DNA from 3 places in the Bacillus sp. M5A3_1b genome. Region 1 is predicted to be linked to each of the others. Evidence: riboswitches for the same ligand, from Rfam matches in the RefSeq annotation. Region 1 holds a riboswitch; each other region holds the start of a gene.
The links. A riboswitch is a leader RNA that binds a small molecule or an ion and turns the genes downstream of it on or off. The one in region 1 is predicted to bind thiamine pyrophosphate.
Positions count from the first base shown of each region.

Region 2: it holds a riboswitch for thiamine pyrophosphate, as region 1 does, so the genes downstream of both, tenA (thiaminase II) here and thiM (hydroxyethylthiazole kinase) in region 1, are expected to answer to the same signal.
Region 3: it holds a riboswitch for thiamine pyrophosphate, as region 1 does, so the genes downstream of both, tenA (thiaminase II) here and thiM (hydroxyethylthiazole kinase) in region 1, are expected to answer to the same signal.

Region 1 is NZ_JBKEZY010000012.1:95,553-103,432, reverse strand. It holds gene ACLBWW_RS25145 (anaerobic C4-dicarboxylate transporter family protein) at 226-1,539, shown strand; gene thiE (thiamine phosphate synthase) at 1,655-2,314, opposite strand; gene thiM (hydroxyethylthiazole kinase) at 2,331-3,146, opposite strand; TPP riboswitch at 3,210-3,319, opposite strand; gene topB (DNA topoisomerase III) at 3,748-5,937, shown strand; gene ACLBWW_RS25125 (YhgE/Pip domain-containing protein) at 5,979-7,880, opposite strand, start outside.
Region 2 is NZ_JBKEZY010000006.1:291,501-299,380, forward strand. It holds gene ACLBWW_RS18885 (collagen-like protein) at 218-946, shown strand; gene ACLBWW_RS18890 (exosporium protein D) at 1,351-1,797, shown strand; gene ACLBWW_RS18895 (homoserine dehydrogenase) at 2,061-2,540, opposite strand; gene ACLBWW_RS18900 (heterocycloanthracin/sonorensin family bacteriocin) at 2,909-3,238, opposite strand; gene tenA (thiaminase II) at 3,539-4,228, opposite strand; TPP riboswitch at 4,351-4,456, opposite strand; gene ddlB (D-alanine--D-alanine ligase) at 4,529-5,443, opposite strand; gene pdxR (MocR-like pyridoxine biosynthesis transcription factor PdxR) at 5,448-6,896, opposite strand; gene ACLBWW_RS18920 (homoserine dehydrogenase) at 7,057-7,880, opposite strand, start outside.
Region 3 is NZ_JBKEZY010000007.1:286,808-294,687, forward strand. It holds gene thiO (glycine oxidase ThiO) at 1-350, opposite strand, end outside; gene tenI (thiazole tautomerase TenI) at 343-963, opposite strand; gene ACLBWW_RS21200 (ABC transporter substrate-binding protein) at 974-1,975, opposite strand; gene ACLBWW_RS21205 (ABC transporter permease) at 1,972-2,724, opposite strand; gene ACLBWW_RS21210 (ABC transporter ATP-binding protein) at 2,724-3,473, opposite strand; gene tenA (thiaminase II) at 3,442-4,137, opposite strand; TPP riboswitch at 4,220-4,322, opposite strand; TPP riboswitch at 4,383-4,494, opposite strand; gene ACLBWW_RS21220 (SH3 domain-containing protein) at 4,764-5,918, shown strand; gene ACLBWW_RS21225 (hypothetical protein) at 5,924-6,262, shown strand; gene ACLBWW_RS21230 (DUF3965 domain-containing protein) at 6,491-7,642, opposite strand.

The DNA of each region.
Region 1 (7,880 bases):
CAACATAAGAATTAAAATGTCTACCTATTTAGAGATGCAAATGTAAAGTTTCAATGTATTATTTTTTCGAAATAACTTAACAAAGTTCGTGAATGTTACATTTCTTGTGTTATATAATAAAAAATGTATATAACACAAGGATTATTTTGAGTATTTGTTTTAATTTTCGTTCAAATTAAATTATTCAAATATATCTTAACTAATGAATTTCGGAGGTAGTTTATCATGTTTTGGCTACAATTTCTTACGTTACTACTCTGCATTTTTATTGGCGCACGCCTAGGCGGAGTTGGTCTAGGAGTAATGGGTGGCGTTGGTATGGCAATACTTGTTTTTGTCTTCCACTTACAACCTACAGCTCCTCCTATTGATGTAATGCTTATGATTTTAGCAGTAATTACAGCTGCCGGTGCACTGCAAGCCGCTGGAGGAATGGACTACCTTGTTCATCTAGCTGAGAAAGCATTGCGAAAAAATCCAAAGCGCATTACATTCTTTGCTCCAATTGTTACTTATTTATTTACACTGTGCGCAGGAACTGGTCACGTTGCTTATTCTGTACTTCCTGTTATCGCAGAAGTCTCTCGCGAATCTGGGATTAGGCCGGAACGACCAATGTCAATTGCCGTAATCGCTTCCCAACAAGCAATTACAGCTAGCCCTATATCAGCTGCAACAGTTGCACTTTTAGCAATGCTAGCTGACTATAAAATCACCTTATTGGATATTTTAAAAGTAAGTATTCCTTCTACCTTCATCGCTTGTATGGTAGCTGCATTTGTTGCTAGCAAAATGGGGAAAGAATTAAATGAAGACCCTGAATACTTGAAACGTTTAAAAGAAGGAATGATTCCTAAAATTGAAGAGAAGAAAGAATTTGTTGGTTTAAAAGGCGCTAAACTATCCGTTATCCTTTTCTTAGTGGGAACTTTCCTTGTCGTACTTCTCGGTTCATTTGAAGCACTTCGTCCAGGATGGATGGTTGACGGGAAGTTAATTCGTCTTTCCATGCCAAACACAATTGAAATGGTTATGTTAACTATCGCAGCTCTTATTATTATTTTCTGCAAACCAAATGTAGAAAGCATCGTGTCTGGTAACGTCTTTAAAGCGGGGGCAACAGCAGTTGTTGCTATTTTCGGTATCGCTTGGATGGGAGATACTTTCTTTAACGGAAACTTAAATATGATTCAAGGATCAATACAGCACCTAGTAACAAGTGCACCATGGCTATTTGCCATCGCATTATTCATTCTATCTATTTTACTATATAGCCAAGCAGCAACAGTACGTGCTTTAATGCCTCTTGGATTATCACTCGGTATTCCACCAGCGCTACTAATCGCAATGTTCCCTGCAGTAAATGGATATTTCTTCATTCCAAACTATGGAACAATCGTTGCTGCCATTAACTTCGATCGTACTGGTACAACAGGTATTGGTAAATATGTTTTAAATCATAGCTTTATGATTCCAGGCCTAATCGCAACATTCACTTCTATCGGAATTGGAATGCTCTTAATTTCAATTATGTTTTAAAGAAAAAGCACAAACCCAAAGTTTTAAAGGGTTTGTGCTTTTTTAATCAAACGTTTGTTTAAATATTTTTAACTGTCCATTATGTTTTTTACTATTTTTGTGAAGTTCCGTTTTCCTACAAACCCCTATTTACTTCCTCAACTAGCTTCTTCGTACTTTCATACGCAGATTCCGCTAAACTAATCGCAGAAATAACGGAAACACCGTCTGCACCCGCTTCTATAACTGATGCTGTATTTTCAATTGTAATGCCACCAATCCCGACAATCGGTATTGTAATTCCTTGCTCTCTAAAATGAGCTAAGCCTTTCGTTCCTTGCACAGCTTTCGTATCTTTTTTCGTACTCGTTGGGAAAATAGGGCCAACACCTAAATAATCAGCTCCGTTTTCAATTGCCCAGCGTGCTTCTTCAATTGTATGTGTAGATACACCAACAATTTTATCCCCCATTTTTTCACGAACAGAAGTAATCCCTTCATCATCTTGTCCAACATGCACGCCATCAGCATCTAACTCGAGAGCTAGTTCCACATCATCATTTACGATGAACGGTACACCGTACTCCTTACAAGTTGCTTGTAGTTCTTTTGCGAAACAAATGCGTTCCTCTCCTGTTAAAGCGCCTTCTCCCTTTTCACGAAATTGAAAAATTGTTATACCGCCTTCGAGTGCATCTCTCAATACTTGTAGCGGCTCTTTCGCACAATTGTTACTTCCCATTATAAAATATACTGATAACAACCTGGACATGTCAGCCTTTGTAATACAGGGCATCTAGTTCCCCTCCTTACTATATAATCTCAATCTTCCCGTACTTCTCAATATCACCTGAAGTAGTATTCGCTAACTGATTTAAAAATTCAATTTGGAAACTACCAGGTCCCTTTTCCACTGTCTTAGCAGCTGCCAGTTCCGCAGCTACACCATAAAACGTTAATGCCGCTACTGCTGCCTTTACATAATCCTTTTCTACTGCTACAAATGCTCCTATTACAGAAGTTAGTAAACAACCAGTTCCCGTAACCTTCGTTAAAATAGAGTGACCATTTCGAATAAGAATCGTTCGCTCTCCATCTGTAACAACATCTTCTTTTCCAGTAATCACCGCTACTGTATTTAATTCATCCGCTGCCTGCCTTGCAATACTTACAACATTGCCATTTCCAACACCGGCGTCTACCCCTTTAATTTCCCAGCTCTCATTAATAACGTTCGCTATTTCAGCTGCGTTCCCGCGAATAATCGCTAACTCGATTTCAGTCGGAATATACCTCGCAACTTCTGTTCGATACGATGTTGCTCCTGCACCAACTGGATCAAACAGTACTGGTACATTGTTCACATTTGCTGATTTACCCGCAAGTAACATCGCTTCTACTTCTTCAGGACGGAGTGTCCCCATATTTAATACTAATGCTCCAGCAATGCTAGCCATTTCTGCTACTTCTTCTTTTGCATACGCCATTACAGGCGATGCCCCTAACGCTAACAAACCGTTAGCTGTAAAGTTTGTTACAACAACATTTGTAATATTATGAACGAGCGGATTAGATTCTCTCACCAAATCCACTACTTTACTAATTTCTTTCATATTCATCCTTCTCATCCCCTAACTATAGTGATGGGAGATACACAAAAAGGCACTTTGCGCGTACGCAAAGTGCCTGAACATGTGCTTTTACACTCTCCCTACGCTGGCATTATCCAACAGGTTCAAATGGTCAATGACGGATTAGTCATACTCTCAGTTTGCATCCACAAACTCCCATGTGCTTATTATTCATCTACTTCAAAGTCTACTCTTATTCTAGTAAAATAACAAGTTCTTTACTTTTCTATTTCATATAGAAGCAACTGATAAAACAATACGCATAATAAAGTGAAACTTTAATCAGTGGGGGTTTTGTTCATCCCCCACTGATTATTAGTTGAACCAATCGGGCTTTTATGGGCAGTTGATCCCCTACCTAACTTCTTTGCTTCTGCTGAATTTTGAGGCAGGGGTCTTACTGCCTGTTAATGCGGGATAAATAAGTATCTATTTTTCATAGTCTCATCCTCGTGTAGATTATGTTCTATCACCATCATTTGATTTCAAACAATTTTTGTTCATACCACTAAAAAACGTTCAAATCTGGAGCGAAACTGAATCTCAAGAAGATGTATGCTATAGTTAACGTATGGAAATTTGAAAGGATGTTTTTAATATGTCAAAAAGCGTTGTAATCGCTGAAAAACCTTCCGTTGCACGAGATATTGCGCGTGTACTTAAGTGCGATAAAAAAGGAAATGGCTACCTTGAAGGTAGTAAATATATTGTAACTTGGGCTTTAGGTCATCTCGTTACATTAGCAGATCCAGAAAGCTATGATGTGAAATATAAAAAGTGGAATTTAGAAGATTTACCGATGCTACCCGAGCGTTTAAAACTAACCGTTATTAAACAAACAGGGAAACAGTTTAACGCTGTAAAAAGCCAACTTCTTAGAAAAGATGTAAATGAAATTATTGTAGCGACAGATGCTGGACGTGAAGGCGAATTAGTCGCACGTTGGATTATCGATAAAGTTAAAATACAGAAGCCTATTAAGCGTTTATGGATTTCATCTGTTACTGACAAAGCAATTAAAGATGGCTTCGCAAATTTAAAACCAGGTAAAGCATATGACAATTTATACGCTTCGGCTGTCGCACGTTCAGAAGCTGACTGGTACATCGGTCTTAACGCGACTCGCGCTTTAACGACTCGCTTTAATGCCCAGCTGAATTGCGGCCGTGTACAAACACCTACTGTCGCTATGATCGCTAATCGTGAAGATGAAATAAAGAACTTCAAAGCTCAAACTTACTACGGTATCGAAGCACAAACAACGAATCAGTTAAAACTAACTTGGCAAGATGCAAATGGTAATAGCCGCAGTTTTAATAAAGAAAAAATTGATGGTATCGTAAAAGGTTTAGATAAGCATAATGCTACTGTTGTGGAAATTGATAAAAAACAGAAGAAGTCATTCTCTCCTGGTCTTTACGATTTAACTGAATTGCAACGTGATGCCAATAAAAAATTCGGTTACTCTGCGAAAGAAACATTAAACATTATGCAGAAATTGTATGAGCAACACAAAGTGCTAACATACCCTCGTACAGATTCACGCTATATTTCATCTGATATCGTTGGGACACTTCCAGAGCGTCTAAAAGCATGTGGCGTTGGAGAGTACCGTCCTTTAGCACATAAAGTATTACAAAAGCCTATCAAGTCTAATAAGTCATTTGTTGATGATAGTAAAGTAAGTGATCATCACGCAATTATTCCGACAGAAGGATACGTTAACTTCTCAGCCTTCACAGATAAAGAACGTAAAATTTATGATTTAGTTGTAAAACGTTTCTTAGCCGTTTTATTCCCAGCATTCGAATACGAGCAACTAACGTTACGCACAAAAGTTGGCAATGAAACGTTCATCGCACGTGGAAAAACTATTCTACATGCCGGTTGGAAAGAAGTATATGAAAATCGCTTTGAAGATGATGATGTAACTGATGACGTAAAAGAACAACTTCTACCTCACATTGAAAAAGGCGATACATTAACTGTAAAGTTAATTATGCAAACATCAGGGCAAACGAAAGCACCTGCACGTTTTAATGAGGCGACTTTACTTTCAGCAATGGAGAATCCTACGAAATATATGGATACGCAAAATAAACAACTTGCTGATACGTTAAAGTCAACTGGTGGATTAGGTACTGTAGCAACGCGTGCTGATATTATCGACAAGTTATTCAATTCGTTCTTACTTGAAAAACGTGGTAAAGATATTCATATTACTTCAAAAGGCCGTCAGTTACTTGATTTAGTGCCAGAAGAACTGAAATCTCCTACACTAACTGGCGAATGGGAGCAAAAGTTAGAAGCTATCGCTAAAGGAAAATTAAAGAAAGAAGTATTCATTTCAGAAATGAAGAACTATACGAAAGAAATTGTTGCTGAAATAAAATCGAGTGATAAAAAATATAAACATGACAACATTTCAACGAAGTCTTGTCCAGATTGCGGTAAACCAATGCTAGAGGTAAACGGCAAAAAAGGAAAAATGCTCGTTTGCCAAGACCGTGAATGTGGTCATCGTAAAAACGTATCTCGTACAACAAACGCTCGTTGTCCGCAATGTAAGAAGAAGTTAGAATTACGTGGTGAAGGTGCGGGACAAACCTTTGCATGTAAATGTGGCTATCGCGAGAAATTATCCACATTCCAAGAAAGACGTAAAAAGGAATCTGGAAGCAAGGCTGATAAGCGTGACGTTCAAAAATATATGAAACAACAGAAAAAAGAAGAAGAACCATTAAATAATCCGTTCGCAGAAGCTTTAAAGAAATTAAAATTTGATTAAACAAAAAGGTTCCTACCACTCTCGGTAGGAACCTTTTATTATTAATGAATAATTTTACTTCCTTTTGCGTTCTCAACAAACTTTTCACTCGATTTGTTAATTGGTGTTTTCAGTAATAACGCAGCTACAATCATAACTACTACGAAAGCACTTAACACAAGTAAATCTCTAGTTACTATATCCCAAAGCATTCCACCCACTGTTTCACGAATTGCACTAATTGCGTATGTGAATGGTAAGAACGGATAAAGTGCTTGGAAAAACGCTGGTGTCATTTGAATTGGGAATGTTCCGCCCGATCCTGCTACTTGCAGTACAAGTAAAATGATCGCCATCGATTTCCCAACGTTTCCGAAAATAGAAACGAGTGAGTATACGATACAAACGAAGACCCCGCCAATAAATAAACTAAATAATACAAACCAGAACTTATCGACTACGTACGTACCGAGTAAGAATATATCTCCCATCGATACGATAAACGCTTGTGAAAGACCTATCGTTAAGAATGTTAATAAACGTCCGAAGTAAATTTCATGACTCTTATAATTCGCGCCTTCTTCATGCACTTCTACCGTTAATAATGAAACCATTAATAATGCGCCTACCCATAATGCAAGCACTGTATAGAATGGTGACATCGCTGAACCATAGTTTGGCATCGCAAATAACTTATTCTCTTTTAAATTTACTGGATTCGCGAAGTAATCACTTTGCTTTTCAACATCATTTTTCAATAAGCGTATGATGTCTTTTATATCCTCTTCAGATTCAAAATCACGAATTTTATTTGCTAAGTCTTTAATCTTTTTCTCAGTCTCCGGCATGTCAGCCTTAATGTCTGTTAATTTCTTTTTACCGTCTACTAAGCCTTTTGATGAATCTTCTAGTAGCTTTTTAACATCTGGAAGCTTTTTGTCTGCTTCTTTTAAAATTTGAGATGTGTTTTTCGACATCTCTTTTGTACGAGCAATTGCTTCATTAAAGTTTGGAACGATTTCTGAATCGTACTTAGCTAAGATGTCACCTATTTGACCCGAAACATTTTTAGATACTTCATTAATACTCTCAATAACATCTGCCGCTGGTTTTTGACCTTTATTAATAGCGTCAATTCCTTTATCAGTTAAATCGATTCCTTTTTGAAGACCATCTTTTACTTTATTCAATTTAGAAATCATGTTATTCGTGTTCTTATCACTATTTACATCTGCTAAAACTTTATTCGTATTTTCCATAACAGGAATCATATCGTTAACTAAATTTAGCCCGGCTTTGAACTGGCCATTTAAATCATTTAAAGCTACTTTTGTAGAATCTAGTCCGTTAACACCTTTATTACTTAAGTCTTCTCTAGCTTTTTCAAGCTCTGTTTTTAATCTGCTGTAATTATTTACAGCCTGATCATAGCCTTCTCTACCATTGTCTAATATCTCGTTAACTTTTTTTATTTCTTGATTTAAATTCTGTTGTGCATTTCCAGCTTTATCTTTTAATTGTTCAGCCGTACTTACCGCTTTTTCAAAATCCGCTACAAACGTCGCATTATAATCTGCCTCCGCTTGGTTTACTAAATTATTTATTGCATTTAACTTTTGATTAGTAGCATCTCTTACATCTTGTTTCACTTCTTGCCCTGTACCTATAATATTAGCGATATCTTTAACGCCGCCATTTGCATTTTCGATAGCTGATTTAAGATTCGTTAATTTATCTATTCGTTTTTGGAAGAAGTCTTTTCCAGAATCAGTTGGTGCGGATTCTTTAAATTTAGTAAAGATATCAATTACATATGAAACACTATCCACACGACCTTGAAGATTCTCAGAAACCTTATTAAGATCTTGTTTCGCTTTTTCTGGATCAAAATTACCATTTTGTAACCCGTTTATAACTCCCTGTGCATAAGTTGTTCCAACACGTATTGAGCCGAATACATTATT
Region 2 (7,880 bases), on a different contig from region 1:
ATTGATTCAGGAATCGAATCTTCATATATATATTAAAAGATTTTTGGAGTGAACCCATGTTCCTTATATATTATGGAATGGGTTTATATTTGTGACATAAGGGCTTATTTTTTTATTTATTTTAATTTTCAAGGGCCTTTTTCTTATACTTGTGTGTTAACCAATTCATAAGTTGTAGTGTGTAAGTGGGTGAATAAGTGATAAGGATGGTGTAAAAATGAGTGAATTTAAAAAGAAATTTCATATTCCATGTGATTGTTTTCTCCCCCCTGTACCCCCACCTCAAGTTGGACCGACTGGGCCGACAGGACCAACCGGGGCTACAGGACCAACCGGGGCTACAGGACCAACCGGGGCTACAGGACCAACCGGGGCTACAGGACCAGCTGCTACGGCATGTTGCCCATGTACGAATGTTCTTGATAACCCTGGATTTGATGAACCTGCAACACCAGGTACTCCAGTTCCAGGATGGATTGTAACGGGAAATGTTTCAGAAGTAGGATTTCCAAATGCGCACAGCGGTCGTTTTCTTCCAAATGGAACCTTGAGTGCTTTAGCTGTTTCTATTGGACCTGGAGGAATTATGACCCAATCTGTTGATGTGGGCGAAGGTTGTTGCTTTACCCTTTCTTTTGCTGGGGATATAAGAGACGGAGCACTCCTTGTTGCTTCTGTATCGTTTCCAGAACTTGGTCAAGGATGTCCTCCTAACCCTACAACACTTGGACCATTAAACATTCCGCACATTGTACCTGTTGCACCTCAACAACAAGCTGCCTTCCAACATTATACCCTTGTTGTGTGTATACCTGCTGATGTAACTACAGCATGTATTAGTTTCCAAAACTTAGCTACGGGTGGAGAAGGCGCAACAGCTTTTGTTGATAATGTTGTATTCCAACCTACTGGTGGACCTTGTACTTCATGTTCACAAAATTTTTAATACATTAATATATCTGAAGCTTTTCGTTTTTCTAGCGAATCCAATAACTATTAAAGGGGGCCCCCTGGCTCTCTTTTCACATTAGAAATCACTAAAATCCCGTTCCTCAACTATGAGCCTGCTCACTATATATATTCATTAATAAACATGGGTTACTCTTCATTTCATTCAAATATCTATTTTATATTAAATCCGCACACCCCTTAGAAGCATACATACGATATCATGTGGTATTCTTTTTCAATATTAGGTTTTATCCGAGTGCGCCTTGGATGGCGCTCTTTAATTTTCAAATAACATTTTCAAGTAATTACGAGAGCGAATTTTATAATTTTGTACAAGCACTACTTCGCTTTATTAAATAGACTATATAAACATCAAAAAGAAGGGAGCTATAAATTCATATGGCTGATTATTTTTATAAAGGTGGTAAAAAGTATTATAAAAAACAATCGTATTCTCACCATCAAAAAGATAACTGTTTTATCAAAACCTATACAATAACTGGTTCGAATACAGCTTTAAATTTCAACGTACCAGCTAACACTACAAGAACTGCTTTTGAAGATTTCACCAATAACCACAATAAAACATTAATTCAAATATCTGTTGCCAGTGATGTTAGCTCGATTGAAGTAACTATTCGAACAAGAAGGTCCCCCACACCAATTATCGCCACCCTTGTCCCAGATGAAACAAGAGTATTTCAAGTAGAAGATTTCCAAAGTCTTACCCTCACTAATAATACTGAAATCCTTGATTTTATTGATATTTTGGTCAAAAAAACTTTTTGCATCTGTTGCAATGATAAGAATGATTCGTACGATGAATATTACCATGAGTGCAAGTAATAGATTAAATCACCAGAAGAACTCTTTAAATAGAGGGTTCTTTTCTTTTCACTCCCCTGATCTCCCCTTATTTTATTAAAATAACTATTTTGTTCATTTTTTTGATACTTCACTTAACTCTTTTCGAAGAGCATCTTTTTCATCATGAATGACATTTAATCGCTTATACAGCACCCCTAAAATCTTTATTTTAATACAATAACTTTACATTAAAACTAAAAAAGAATACCTTAAGTCGGTGCCCTTCTTGCAAATATCAACCTTTATGTAATTGAACATACAGATAAAACTAATCCCCCAAATGTAATTGCACCTAGTAATCCTAATACAAATCCAGTTATGCAAATACAATCAGCAAGACAAATGGAAGACTGCGATAATGGAACAAATGACCTACTTGTACTCGATCCATATTGTTTTATTTTCTCATAATTCATATCTAACATTAATTGTAGACATGCTATACCTTCCTCAATAGAATAAAGAGATTCTTTTTCTAATTGATCCAATAATTTACTATTAAAAGTAATTGGAAGAGGATACCGTTTATCTAATTTCATATGTTGATAACTTAATTGTAAACGAGATAATATATTATTTTTCTTTTTTTCACATGTTACTGTGTGTTTCATTTTATTAAATTCATTTAATAACAGTGTCAATTCATCTCTGTTTCCGTATAAATCCCTTGCTATTTTTCTCTTTAGTTTGTACGAATGGATAATAGATTTAAGTTCAATCATTTTAATACACTTCCTAATATAATTTTACTTACCCCAATATTTTAAAAATAAACAGTTCTTTTAAATCTTATTTAAAATACACTCAAGTATCTTCATTTACTATCGATTAACATTACATTAACCTTACATAGCTGTAATAATTTCTTTTGCTACCCACTAACTAGAAGCAACAGATTCCTTATTTGATGGTAAAAATATAAAAAAGCAATGATTAGGTTTTAAGTCTAGTCATTGCTTTATATATCTTATCTTGATTTACAACTAAAAATCTAAATATCATTCTTTCACTTGAATGCTACATATGTTTTTATTAAATTCTTTAATAAAAATTATATAATGCTTCACTAATGGATTCCTTTTTTCTCTTATCAATATTCATATGTTACAATAGTACCAGTTGTATCAGTAGTACCATTAAAACCACTAAAACAATTTGAACAACTACCACAGCCACCACAACCTCCGCAGCCCCCACAACCAAAACAACCAAAGCAACCAATACAACGGAATCCACCACAACGAAATCCACCACAGCGACCTGCACAACCTCCACAACGACCACCACAACCTCCACAGCGACGAACAGCATCTTCAATATAGTAATATGGATATTGGTTTTGTTGGTCCCAATACACGATATTTCCAGGCTGGTAATCATTAAGGCTTAACGCTTGTAGTTCTTGTTGAAACTGATTCATTTTCATGACCTCCGTTTATAAACTTCAACCTTTTCAATACTTTCCTATATTTCTGTTCGTTAAATCTAAGTAGAAATAGCGCTATCAACTAAGTTCAATACGTACACCTACAAAGTATGACCTATCACTAGATAATGTACCTTGTTCATATACCTATTTTTAGGTTATTTTTCCCATAGGCTCATTTTTATAAATTGAAAAAAGACGCACTTAGATCGATGCGTCTTTTTGCGATACTTCTTTTGTGAAATCATATACATAAGTATTATTCATACCTGTGAATAACAATACCTCTACTCATTATCCAATTACATCTTTTATTTCTGTATTGACTGGCCACTTTTCTAAAGTATAGGCCATTTCCCAAAATGAATATTCATATTGACTGCTAATAATAAAGTGCTGTTTCATTCGATTTCGATCTGCCTCTGTCACTTTTTCAGCTATTGTATCTAACCGTGTAATTTGTTCTTCAACTAATGTTCTGAACCAATCAGATCCATAAGCAGAAATCCATTCGTTATAAATTGGCTCTTCTGGCTGACACTCTTTTAAACGTTCACCAATTTCATAATACAACCAATAGCAAGGTAAAATTGCTGCAATGATATCGCCTAAATGTCCTTCATACGCAGCACGATACATATGTGAAGTATAAGCGTATGCAGTTGGAGCAGGGATAAAATTATTTTTCTCTTCTTGTGTTATCCCTAGTTTCTTCGCAAAGTTCTCATGTAAAGATAATTCCGCCTCGTATGTATTTTGAGCATGATGTGCCATACGAGCTGTCGTTTCTAATTCTAGAGCCTTTGCAGCTCCTAAAGTTTGTACTCTAGCGAAGTGACTCAAATAATATGAATCCTGAAGTACGTAATAGCGAAAACTAGCTAAATCTAACGTTCCTTCACCAAGTTGTTTTACAAAAGGATGATGAAAACTAGCTTCCCAAATTGAATCTACTTCTTGACGTAATGATTGTGAAAATGTCATTTAAATCCCTCCAATAAAGTATAAAATTTAAGTATTTACCCACAGTTATTAAATCTGTAAAATAAAAAAACTTTCTTTACAAACGTAAAGAAAGTGAAATTGACAGTATTTATTCATAAAATAGTAATGTCTTCCCACTTCCCTACGCTAGTATTAACCAGATCAGGTACTAAGAGTCTCAAATTCTCATTTGATCTCAGCCTATAATAGGCCCCCCTAGTGGATAAATATTTAATTTTCGTATTGCATTCATCATAACATACTTCATGTTACTGTCAAAAGTATTCATGATAGCGCTTCTTAAAACCCTTCTTCTTTTCTTACTTTTAATGAAGTTTCAATAATCATATCTAATAGTTTACTATAATGAATACCAGCTGCATCTGCACTTTTCGGTAGTAAGCTTGCTTGTGTCATCCCTGGTAATGTATTAACCTCCATTACATATGGAATTCCGTCCTTTACCATCATATCCACCCTTGCATAAACGCTGCATTTCAATGCTTTATAACAAGCCAGTGACGCTTTGTTTACACGTTTCTTCAATTCAGCTGGAAGTTCGATAACTTCTTCAATTGTACTAACATCATCATATTTTGCATTGTAATCAAAGAACTCAGCTGCATGTCGGATTGAAATAATAGGTAACTGTTTTCCATCAAAAATTGAACATGTAATCTCATCACCTTTTATATACTTCTCTATTACTACTTCAGAATCCCATTCAAACACAGTTTCCAGCATTGAAATTAATTCATCTTTATCATATACAATCTTTACCCCAACACTTGATCCACCAGAGTTTGGTTTTACCACTAACGGAAATCCTAACTTATCTAATTCATCAAGATTTAGATCCGCCATTTTTGTAAGTTCAATCCAATCGGGTGTTTCTATACCTTCATAGCGTAAAATCTTTTTCGAAATATTTTTGTCCATACATATACCGCTAGATAACATATTGCTCCCGCTATAAGGAATACCTAAACTTTCAAGCGTGCCTTGAACTGTCCCATCTTCTCCGTATTTTCCGTGTAATGCGAGCAGCGCAAAATCAATGTCCTTCGCTTTTTCGATTAAATCCATTTTTTCATCTAACGTAATTGGAACTATTTCATACTTACTTTTATCTAAATGTGTGATCATTTCATTTCCAGTCATAATTGATACTTGTTTTTCAGAAGATACTCCACCCATAATAACGCCAATTCTCATTTCCTCAACTCCAAATTTCATTTTTTATTGTATCACCAATTATTTTGATTCCCCGAACTATGTCTTCTTCTTTCAGACGTGAAAATCCTAATCGAAAAGTGTTCGCTCCTCTTCCATCAGAATAAAATACATCTCCAGGAGAAAATGTAACCCCTTGCTCATAACACTTTTGCAAAAGCCTACGGGCATGAATTTTTTCTTCTAACTCTATAAATAAATGAAGTCCACCATCACCGGTCATTCTTTGAAACGGAATGTACTCGTTACACGCCCCAACAGCTAACTCATATTTCTTCTTATAAACTGATCTTGCCTTTTTTAAATATCTTTCAAAATATCCTTCATGTAAATATTGAAATAGAACAGCTTGATCTAACGTAGATGTGTGAATCGTTCTTGCTCTTTTTACACTTTCTAAATGATGAATCAGCTCTTTATCTGCGATGATCCAGCCTACACGTAAACCAGGGAAAAGTACCTTTGAAAAGCTACTAATATAAATTACATTATTACCAGCGCCAGCAAAAGTTAATAATGGTGCTAAATGTGAACCTGAATAACGTAGCTCTTCATTAAATCCATCTTCTATAATAGGAACCTTATATTTTGAGAATAATCTCATCAGTTCCGTTCTTTTCTCCGAACTCGTAACAATACCGGTTGGATTATGATAGGAAGGAATTAAATATGCGAAATCAAACTCTTTTTCACGCAAACTTTTTTCTACTTCGTTCGTATCGATGCCATCTTCATTCATATTAATTCCGTGAACTTCAAGTCCATGTAAACGGAAAAGCTTCAATGCAGCATGGTGAGTTGGATTCTCACAAATAACCCGCCCTGATTTCTTTGATAACGAGGATAGCACGATGTCTAATCCTTCTGTAAATCCATTTGTAATTAAAATATCTTTGTTCGAAATATCTACACCTTTCATTTCCATATAATGAAGTAGATAATTCATTAACGGTCTATAACCTTTTGCGTATCCGTAGTTTAATACGACATCCCCTTCAATGGACATACGAGTAAGAAAAGCTCTTTTGAAATTTTCCACATCAAATAGCTTTTCGTCCGGAGCAATGCTATTAAAAACAATCATTCCTTTTTCCCAGCGAACACCATGTTTCATTAAATCTAATTCATCCGCTAATAAGGTAACGGTATTAAGTTTATTTTTCCAATCTATTTCAACAGACGAAGTGTTCGATATATCAACCTTCGCTACAAAATTCCCTTTCCCTTTAACTGCATAAATGAGTCCTTCTTGCTCTAAATCCGCATAAGCAGCGAGTACAGTATTTCTGCTCACACTTAGTAATTCACTTAGTTCCCTAGTTGAAGGGATTTTTTGATCCCCGAGCAAATGACCTTTCATAATCATCTTTTTCAAATAATCTTTCAATTGAATATAAACGGGACGATCTTTCACAACTTTAAAATCTTTAAACAATTCCTTACCCCCTGCAATCATTTTTGCATATTTATTTCATTCTCAAAAGGTCCACTACATATGTATTTTTTATAAAGGGCGGTACGGTCTTATAAAGTGGAACTTTAATCAATGGGGCTGATTATCACCCACTGATTATTATCCCTTAGTAACAGGCATTTTACTGCCTATTACTAAGGGATAAATCTTTGCGGTATAAGTTAATTACATCTTTTAAAGCTGCTGCTGCGGCTCCGCGTGGATTGGAAGCACCACCAATTGTAGTAACTTGCCCCATCGTATCTGTAAAGAACGTAATTCCTTTTTCTGTCCCATTTACTTTTGCTAGCGGATGATCTTTATCTATTTCGTACGGTTCCACATGAAGAACCACTTTACCGTCCTTATCCTTATATGCTGAAGCTATTAATTTAATATATTTATTTTGTTCTTTAGCATTTCGAATTTGTTGTTTTGTAACATGTTCGATTCCTTTTATATGTATATCAGTAAGCGTATTTTCTGTTCCCATTAAACTATTTGTCAAAAGTAACAATTTACACGCACTATCAGAACCACTTACATCTAATATTGGGTTCGTTTCAGCAATCCCTTTACTTTGCGCTTCTTTCAGTGCTTCTTCAAACATAATATCTTCCTCATACATTTTCGTAAGAATATAATTAGTTGTTCCATTTAATATTCCTTCTATTTTTTCAATACTGCAACCTGCTAAACTAAATTGTCCGATATCTAGTGTCGGTAGTGCAGCGGCTGTTGCACCGCTATATCGAATTCGTACATTTGCGCTTCTTGCTGCTTCATTTATTTCTCTCCAGTTTGTAACGAGCGCACCTTTAGAAATTGCTACTATATCCATCTGTTTCTCAATCGCTTGTTTCATATATTGTTTCCCTGGATTTCCATCTTTAAGATTTGTAACTGTTGATTCTACCAATACAGTACCACTTATGCTAGTTGTAGCACGTTCCTTCGGATGATACT
Region 3 (7,880 bases), on a different contig from region 1:
TTCTGCTGCCAATCCATAATGTGAAGAATTCTTTCCTTCTCATCTTCATTTTGGGCAATGCGATAAATGCCCTTCTCTTCATACCCAATATCGATGCCTGTTTTTTCACGTAAAACTGCTGCAAGTTGTGGAAATATAACACGGCTTTCTCTCGCAAGTTCAAATAGTGGGTCATATGCATCCCATTCCGCCTGAACCCCAAGTAAACCAGCGGCTGCTTTCGAGGCTTCAGATGCAATTCTTTGCTTCTCTATAATCGCTACTTTATGTCCTCTTTCTGCTAGAAAATGTGCAACTGAACTACCGATTACACCACCGCCAATTATCGCTACATCATACTTCTTACACATGTTTTTCCGCCCACTTTCTTATTGATTCCTTATAAGATTTCGCTTTGCTATACGGGTTACTACTACTTATAATCCCAGACATAACAGCAATACCACTGACACCGTTAGTAAGAACATCCCCTGTGTTTTCCGTGGTGATTCCTCCAATTGCTGTAATCGGTATGGATAAACACTTTGCAATGTCTGAAACTTCTTCAAGCCCTCTCGCTGGCACACCTTTTTTACAATCTGTCGGAAATACATGACCATAGACGAGTGAATCCGCTCCATTCTTAAATGCATCGATTGCCTCTTCTAAAGAATGTACAGAATAGCCGACATGCAAATAAGAAAACTTTTCTTTCACTGACCTTACATTTGCGCTTCGATATCCTAGCTGCACGCGCGGAATGTTTAATAAAATAGCGATATCAATTCGATCATTTATCACTATTTTTGATGCCGGAAAGCCTTTCTTCAAAAGACTTTCCACACCTTCATACAAATCCTTCGTACTTTTCTCACGCTCACGAATATGCAAATAGTCAATCTCACTTTCAATTTGCATCGCTACATTCACTAACTCTTCGAATGACATGTGACCATTTGAGATTACATGAAGCTCATTTTTCATATTCATTCGCCTACTTTAAAATATTTTCGAATAACTCATCGGCCGGAACGATTTCTTTCGTCATTCCTTTATCTTTCAGCCATTTATTTTGTTTCTCCCATGACTCTTTTGAATCCGATAAGAATGGTTCATCTTTCGTTTCCATCTTCTCTAATAAAATTTTCATACTTTCTTTTTCAACTTCTGGTACAAGCGGGAAGTTTTCTTTTTCTTGATGATTTAATAAAATATTTAATGCTTCATCCGGATTTTTCTTCATGAAATCATAGCCTTTTTTCGTACCACGTAAGAAGGCTTGCAACGCTTCTTTATCTTTTTTCAACGTTTTATCACCTGTTACAAATACAAGCTCATGATAGTTTGGTACACCGTAATCAGCTGGATTAAAGTATGCTGGTTCATGACCTTCATGACGCATAACAGGTACTTCATGGTTAATATATGCCCCTGTTACCGCATCCACTTTTTTCGTAATTAGTGCCGGTACTAAATCAAAGCCAACATCGACTATTTTCACTGTCTCTGGATTACCACCAGCTTCTTTTACCATCGTTTTTAAATACATCTCACTTAAAGGTGTTCCAGAATAGCCAACTGTTTTCCCCTCTAAATCTTTTGGCGATTGAATGCCTGCTGATTTCAGCGATACAACATGATTTAATGGTGAACGTACGACAGCTCCAATTGATTTCACTGGAATTTGTTCATTTGCTTTTGCCATGACAACGTCTGGCTGATAATATAAGCCAACCGTTACTTTCCCTGCAGCTGCTAAAGTTAATGGATCAGTCGGATTGGAAGGGAATTTAATATTCACCTTTACTCCTTCTTCTTTAAAGTAGCCTTTTTCAATCGCCGCATAAATAAAGCTATGTACCGCATTTGGGTACCAATCAAGCATGACCGTTATTTCTTTTTCTTTTTTATTCTTATCTGATACAGAATTACTAGAACATCCAGTAATCATTGCAACGAATAATGTCAACACAAAGATGCGTTTTAAAAATTTCATGAATACTTCCTCCAACTAATAAATTTCTTTTCTAATACTGAGATAAGTATGACGAAGAAAATAGCTAATAATGATAACAATACAATGGGTGCAAATACACCTGCTCCGTCTAACTGCGTCATCATTCTTTTACTGAAATAACCAAGCCCAGCTTGTGCACCGAGCCATTCACCGATTGCTGCCCCAATTACACTAAGCGGAACTGCAATTTTTAAAGCTGAGAAAAAATAAGGAAGAGCAGACGGCAATTTTAATTTAAGAAAAACATCTTTTTTCGTTGCCCCATACGTAACTAATAGCTCCTCCCATTCTTTTTTCGTACTGCGTAGTCCATCATACGTATTGATCGCAATTGGGAAAAACGTAATTAAAACAGTAACAACAACCTTACTCCAGATCGTATATCCAAACCATAAAACGAAGAGCGGAGCAAGCGCTGTAATCGGAATCGTTTGTGAGGCAACTAATAGTGGATAAAATGCTCTCTCCATCCAATTACTCGCATTCATTAACATCGCTAGCCCTACCCCAAGTACGATAGAAATAGCCACCCCTATTAAAACGACCGATAAGGTTGCCGGCAAATGAACTGTAAATAATATATCTTTTAGTTTCCAGATCTTCATCACAATTGCAGACGGTGACGGTAAAATGTACATTTCGTCTACAATTCTTGCGCCAATTTCCCACATGACAAGTAAAATACTAGAAAGTGTAAGGGCAGGTAATAGCTCCTTCAACCGGTTCATCATACGAGTACCTGCCTTTGTAACATACTAAGAAGCTCATCTTTAAGCGCTAACACTTCAGGCTTATATAAATCTTTTCTTATTCGATTACAATCAAGTGGTACAACCCTCTCGGTTAAAGTAGTTATCGGTTGCTGCTCTACTACTAAAATTCGATTAGAAAGAAACAACGCTTCTTCCACATCATGAGTGATAAATAAAATTGTTTTTTCCCACTCTTTCCATTGTTCAAACAGCCATTCTTGCAAAGATGCCTTCGTTAAAGCGTCCAACGCGCTAAACGGTTCATCTAACAACAATATCTCCCCGCCTGTTAATAAAGTTCGAATAAAAGATACGCGTTGTCTCATACCACCAGATAAATCTTTCGGATATTTTGTCTCATACCCTTGTAAGCCAAATTTATGTAACAGTTCCTTTGCCTTTATTTGTGCTTCTTTCTTCTGTACACCTTGGCACTCTAGCGGTAGGGCAGCATTCTCAATAATCGTTCTCCATGGCAGGAGCATATCTTTTTGGGGCATATACCCTACAGGATGGCTCTTTATTTCTGTCAGCTCTATCTGTCCCGTACTTGCTTCTTCTAAACCTGTAATAAGGCGAAATAGAGTACTTTTGCCGCATCCACTCGGTCCAATAATACTTACAAACTCTTTATCTTGTATAGAAGCATTTAATTCATTGATGATTGGTTTCTCATCATAATGAAAAGAAACATTATGAAACTGTAGTATGTTCTTGCTCCTCAAATCCCCACATCTCCTTACGATAGGACATATCCCAGAATAAATATTCAAATCGACTGGAATATAGGAATATCTCCTCTAATCGATCTAGCTCTTTGTCAGACTTTCCAACTGCCATTTCATTTAATAAATCTATTAACCAAATACAAAGGCTACCGTATTCTTCTGAACTATATCCTTGAATCCACTCACCAAAGAACTCATGATCTCTTGCTCCAGGAATATCGTTTAAACGCTTTCCAATTTCCCAGTAACTCCACATACATGGAAGAAGTGCTGCTATTAATTCCGCAAGTGTGCCATTTTGAGATACAGACATCATGTAATTTGTATAGGCTAAATTTTTAGCAGATGGTTTTGCAGATTCTATCTCCTCTATAGAAATACCAAGTCTTTTTGCATATTGTTTATGGATCGTCATTTCTCCATTTAATATGCCATCAATTTGTTCAGCAAATTTCCCCATTACTTGTGGATTCGTTGCTTTTACAACACCAATCGCATATAGCTTTGCATAATCTAACAAATATAAATAATCTTGAATAATATAATACTGAAACTTATCTTTTTCTAATGTGCCATCTCCCATACCTACTACAAACGGATGATTATGACTCATCTCCCAAACTGGTTGTACAGTTTCTAATAATCTATCGCAAAATTTCATTTCGCTATCCCCTTTCAATTTATATATCTAAATAAAAAACCACTTCTAAATAAGAAGTGGTTACAGCAAATAAAATTATAATTTATTCGTTGTTCCACTTCCCTTCGCTAGTATTACCTAGATCAGGTCTGTAAGGGTTAAGGATTATTCCTCTCTCAGCACAACAAGCACCCCTAGTGGTTTCAATATGAAATTTTCAAACAAAAAAGCCCCGTTTCTATACGCAAAGAAACGGGGACTCATTATTAGTGTCCGAATTGCTTCCCTACGCTAGCATAATCTAGATCAGGTAATGAAAAGGATCAAAGGCTTACGGCCTACTCTCAGCTGGCAACACCAGCTCTCCTAGCAAACTATGAAATTAACACTGTCAGTATAACATCGTAATAAGACATCATCAACTGTTTTAATTTTCCCAATTGTCAACGAAATAACAAAACTATATAATACTTATATTCTATGTTAGAAATTATTATCCTAATTAATTGGATAAAAAGGAATTATTATCCTCGAAAAATTTATTTTTATATTGATTTCATATTACATTTATGTGAATACACCCACTATATTATATCTTTATACTATAATAAAATTACAACTATACAACTAGAGGAGGTCTCTATTATATGAATATGAAAGCTACTGCTTTAACAGCAACTACTGTCGCAATTGCCTCTTTACTTCCTTCTATGGGAGAAACAAATGTACAAACAGCCAACGCTGAACAATTATCTAATGTGAAAACTGGATATGTCAAAGTCGATCAAGTAGCCTTACATACAAAAGATAACGCAAATAGCTCTTCAATTGATACAATTCGCTTTAATACGAAAGTGAACATACTTGAAACAACTAATGGCTGGTATAAAGTATCTGTTAATAATAAAGTAGGTTACGTACAAAAAGATGCTATTCTACTAAAAAACAAACTTCAATCTAATAATCAGTACATCGTTAATGCCAATGCATTAAACGTTCGTTCTGAACCTAATTTAGAATCTTCAATTTTAGATGTATTACCAAATGGGAAATTCGTTACCATTCAAGAAGAACAAGGCGAGTGGTATAAAATTTTACATAATGGCAAAACAGGTTACGTACAAAAAGCATTCGTATCTAATGGTTCACAGCCTTTAGTAAAAGGCATCACAGTTCAAAATAATACGAAATACACAGTTGCAACACCTAAACTTAATGTACGTGGCAACGCTAGTACAAGTAGTGCACTACTTGGTTCATTACAAAATGGTACACAAATACAAGTAGTGGAAACTGTAGGAACTTGGTATAAAATTCGTTTTGGCACAGGATACGGATACGTAGCAAAACATTATGTGATGCAAAATCAATCACAAGCTCAAACGGCTCAAACTACTTCCATTCCAGCAGTTTTCAAATTCCCTACTCAAGGAAGAATTAGCTCAACCTTTGATATACGCTGGGAACAAATGCATTATGGTATAGATATTGCAGCTCAAGGTAATGTCTCAATCCAGGCGGCAGCTGCAGGTAAAGTTGTGAAATCATATTATTCAGCTAGCTATGGCAATGTTGTGTTCATCGCCCATCAAATAAACGGGAAATTATATACGACAGTCTATGCACACATGAAAGATCGCACTGTACAAGCTGGTGATCAAGTACAAGCTGGACAATTAGTAGGTCATATGGGAAACACAGGTCATTCATACGGGCAACATCTTCATTTTGAATTACACAATGGAGAATGGAATTTTGAAAAAACAAATGCAGTAAACCCACTGCCATATTTAGTTAGGTAAATTGTATGCAACGCAATATCAATATACCTCTCTTAATTGAATACTTCGCCTTTTTAGGTTTAATCTGTTGTTTAATCATTTACAATACAAACACTGTATTTTTATCTATTATCATTACTTTTGTTGCTTTAGAAATTATGATGGAATCCTTTCAAGTACAACTAAAACAAAAAATTGCTCATATATATAACGCCATCTTTCTATTAAGTGCCCTAATAACAAATATTATTAGTAATGGTTTTTATTTATCTACCGTATTTCCTGTATTCTTTATGGCTGTTTTATTATTCATAGCTAGATACATTCATGTCCCTAATACAAAAAAACACGAACAAGAAGCTTAGAAAGAGGAGACACTGTGTACCGATCTTTCAAAGATAATCCGATAAAATATATATTGAATTTATACACAAAAATAAATACTTTTTTTGGTATACAAGGAAGTAAAACGGCACAATTTCTCCTTTATGGAATGTTATTTCTCGTCTTAATTGCATTTTCCTTGCTTTACTAATAAAAAAAGGATCTCATATAAACTTGAGATCCTTTTTAATTTATATAGAAAATGCTCTTTATCCGCAAGCATATTTTTCATAAATAAAGCTAAGATTATATTTTTTCTCTAAGCTTATTCTTTGTTCATCATCACACCAATAGAACAGAATATCATGAATTGTTGCATAACGTTTATTTTTAAGAAATAGTTTAAAGAATGATGGTAAACAATCATGTAATTGTATAAATATATAATTGCGTAATATTTCTTCTTTATATTCAATGCCCTTACAAATATACAGCAATTCTTCACAATAATATGCATGTTGTGGAACTTGAATCATTTCGAAAAATGGTACATATGATAATAACTTCCCGATAAAATGATCATATCGATCCATTATTCCTATCGTCATATGCTCCATCATTTCTTTCATTACATATAAATAATCATCTACATGAGTAGTTTTCAATGGGTCTAATCGATCTGAAATTTGAGAAAGTACAGCTCTTTGACAAGCTAACACCGCTTGACTAGGTCCATAATATGATAGGAAGTCTGTACACTTACGATATTTTCGTAATAGGTCATGTGTGTATAAGTCATACACAAACGTATTACAATACATCGCTAGACTCATCATATCACTATTTAATTGCTCTTTTGATAGTAATTTAGCTCTCTTACACATATAAAAGAATGTAAATTCCAATACTTCTTTATGAGATAATAGATGTTTACAATCCTTTATACATTTCTCATTAAATTTAACCCTATCCCAAATTTCTACATCCCCATCAGTCAATTCACCAATACGATATTTAATAATTAAATAGTTTAAAGCAACTGCTTGCGTCAAAAGATCCCACGTTTCATATTCCAATGAAGTGTGAACAAACTCAGCTAGTCCTTGAGTTATCATAAAAGTATTTGCTTCTTCATACCAACCAATCTCTTGGCATAAGCGAAGAATACGTACTAGAGTTGGAATTTCATCTTTATGAAACTGCGGCAAATTTTTTACTTTATCCATTCCATATACGATAAATGCCGCTAAATTTTCTTCTTTATAAAATTCTTTTTCTTTCCACACTAATATAGTTCGTTCTTTCCCTTCACCTTTCGGATGACAAGGTACAAGCAAAGAAAATAATTCAGCGAAATTATTTGGTTCTATATATGTATCTGTAACCAAATTCCAATTTGGATCGCGCTGTACAGCCCTCATATAATTCCCCTTCCCTTTTGTCTACATAGGAAATATTAATCCATTATTACATCATTAACAATGAATATTGTTATATTCGAAATCTTTCATAATACTTATATCTATCAGTATATCATTTTTTCTCTTATTTAAAATTAGGAATGACAAATTTAAATAAACTGTCGAAATTACTAACTGTATACTTATATTATATAATGTCTCAGATACATCATGCTAACATATTAGTTTAATCCATATA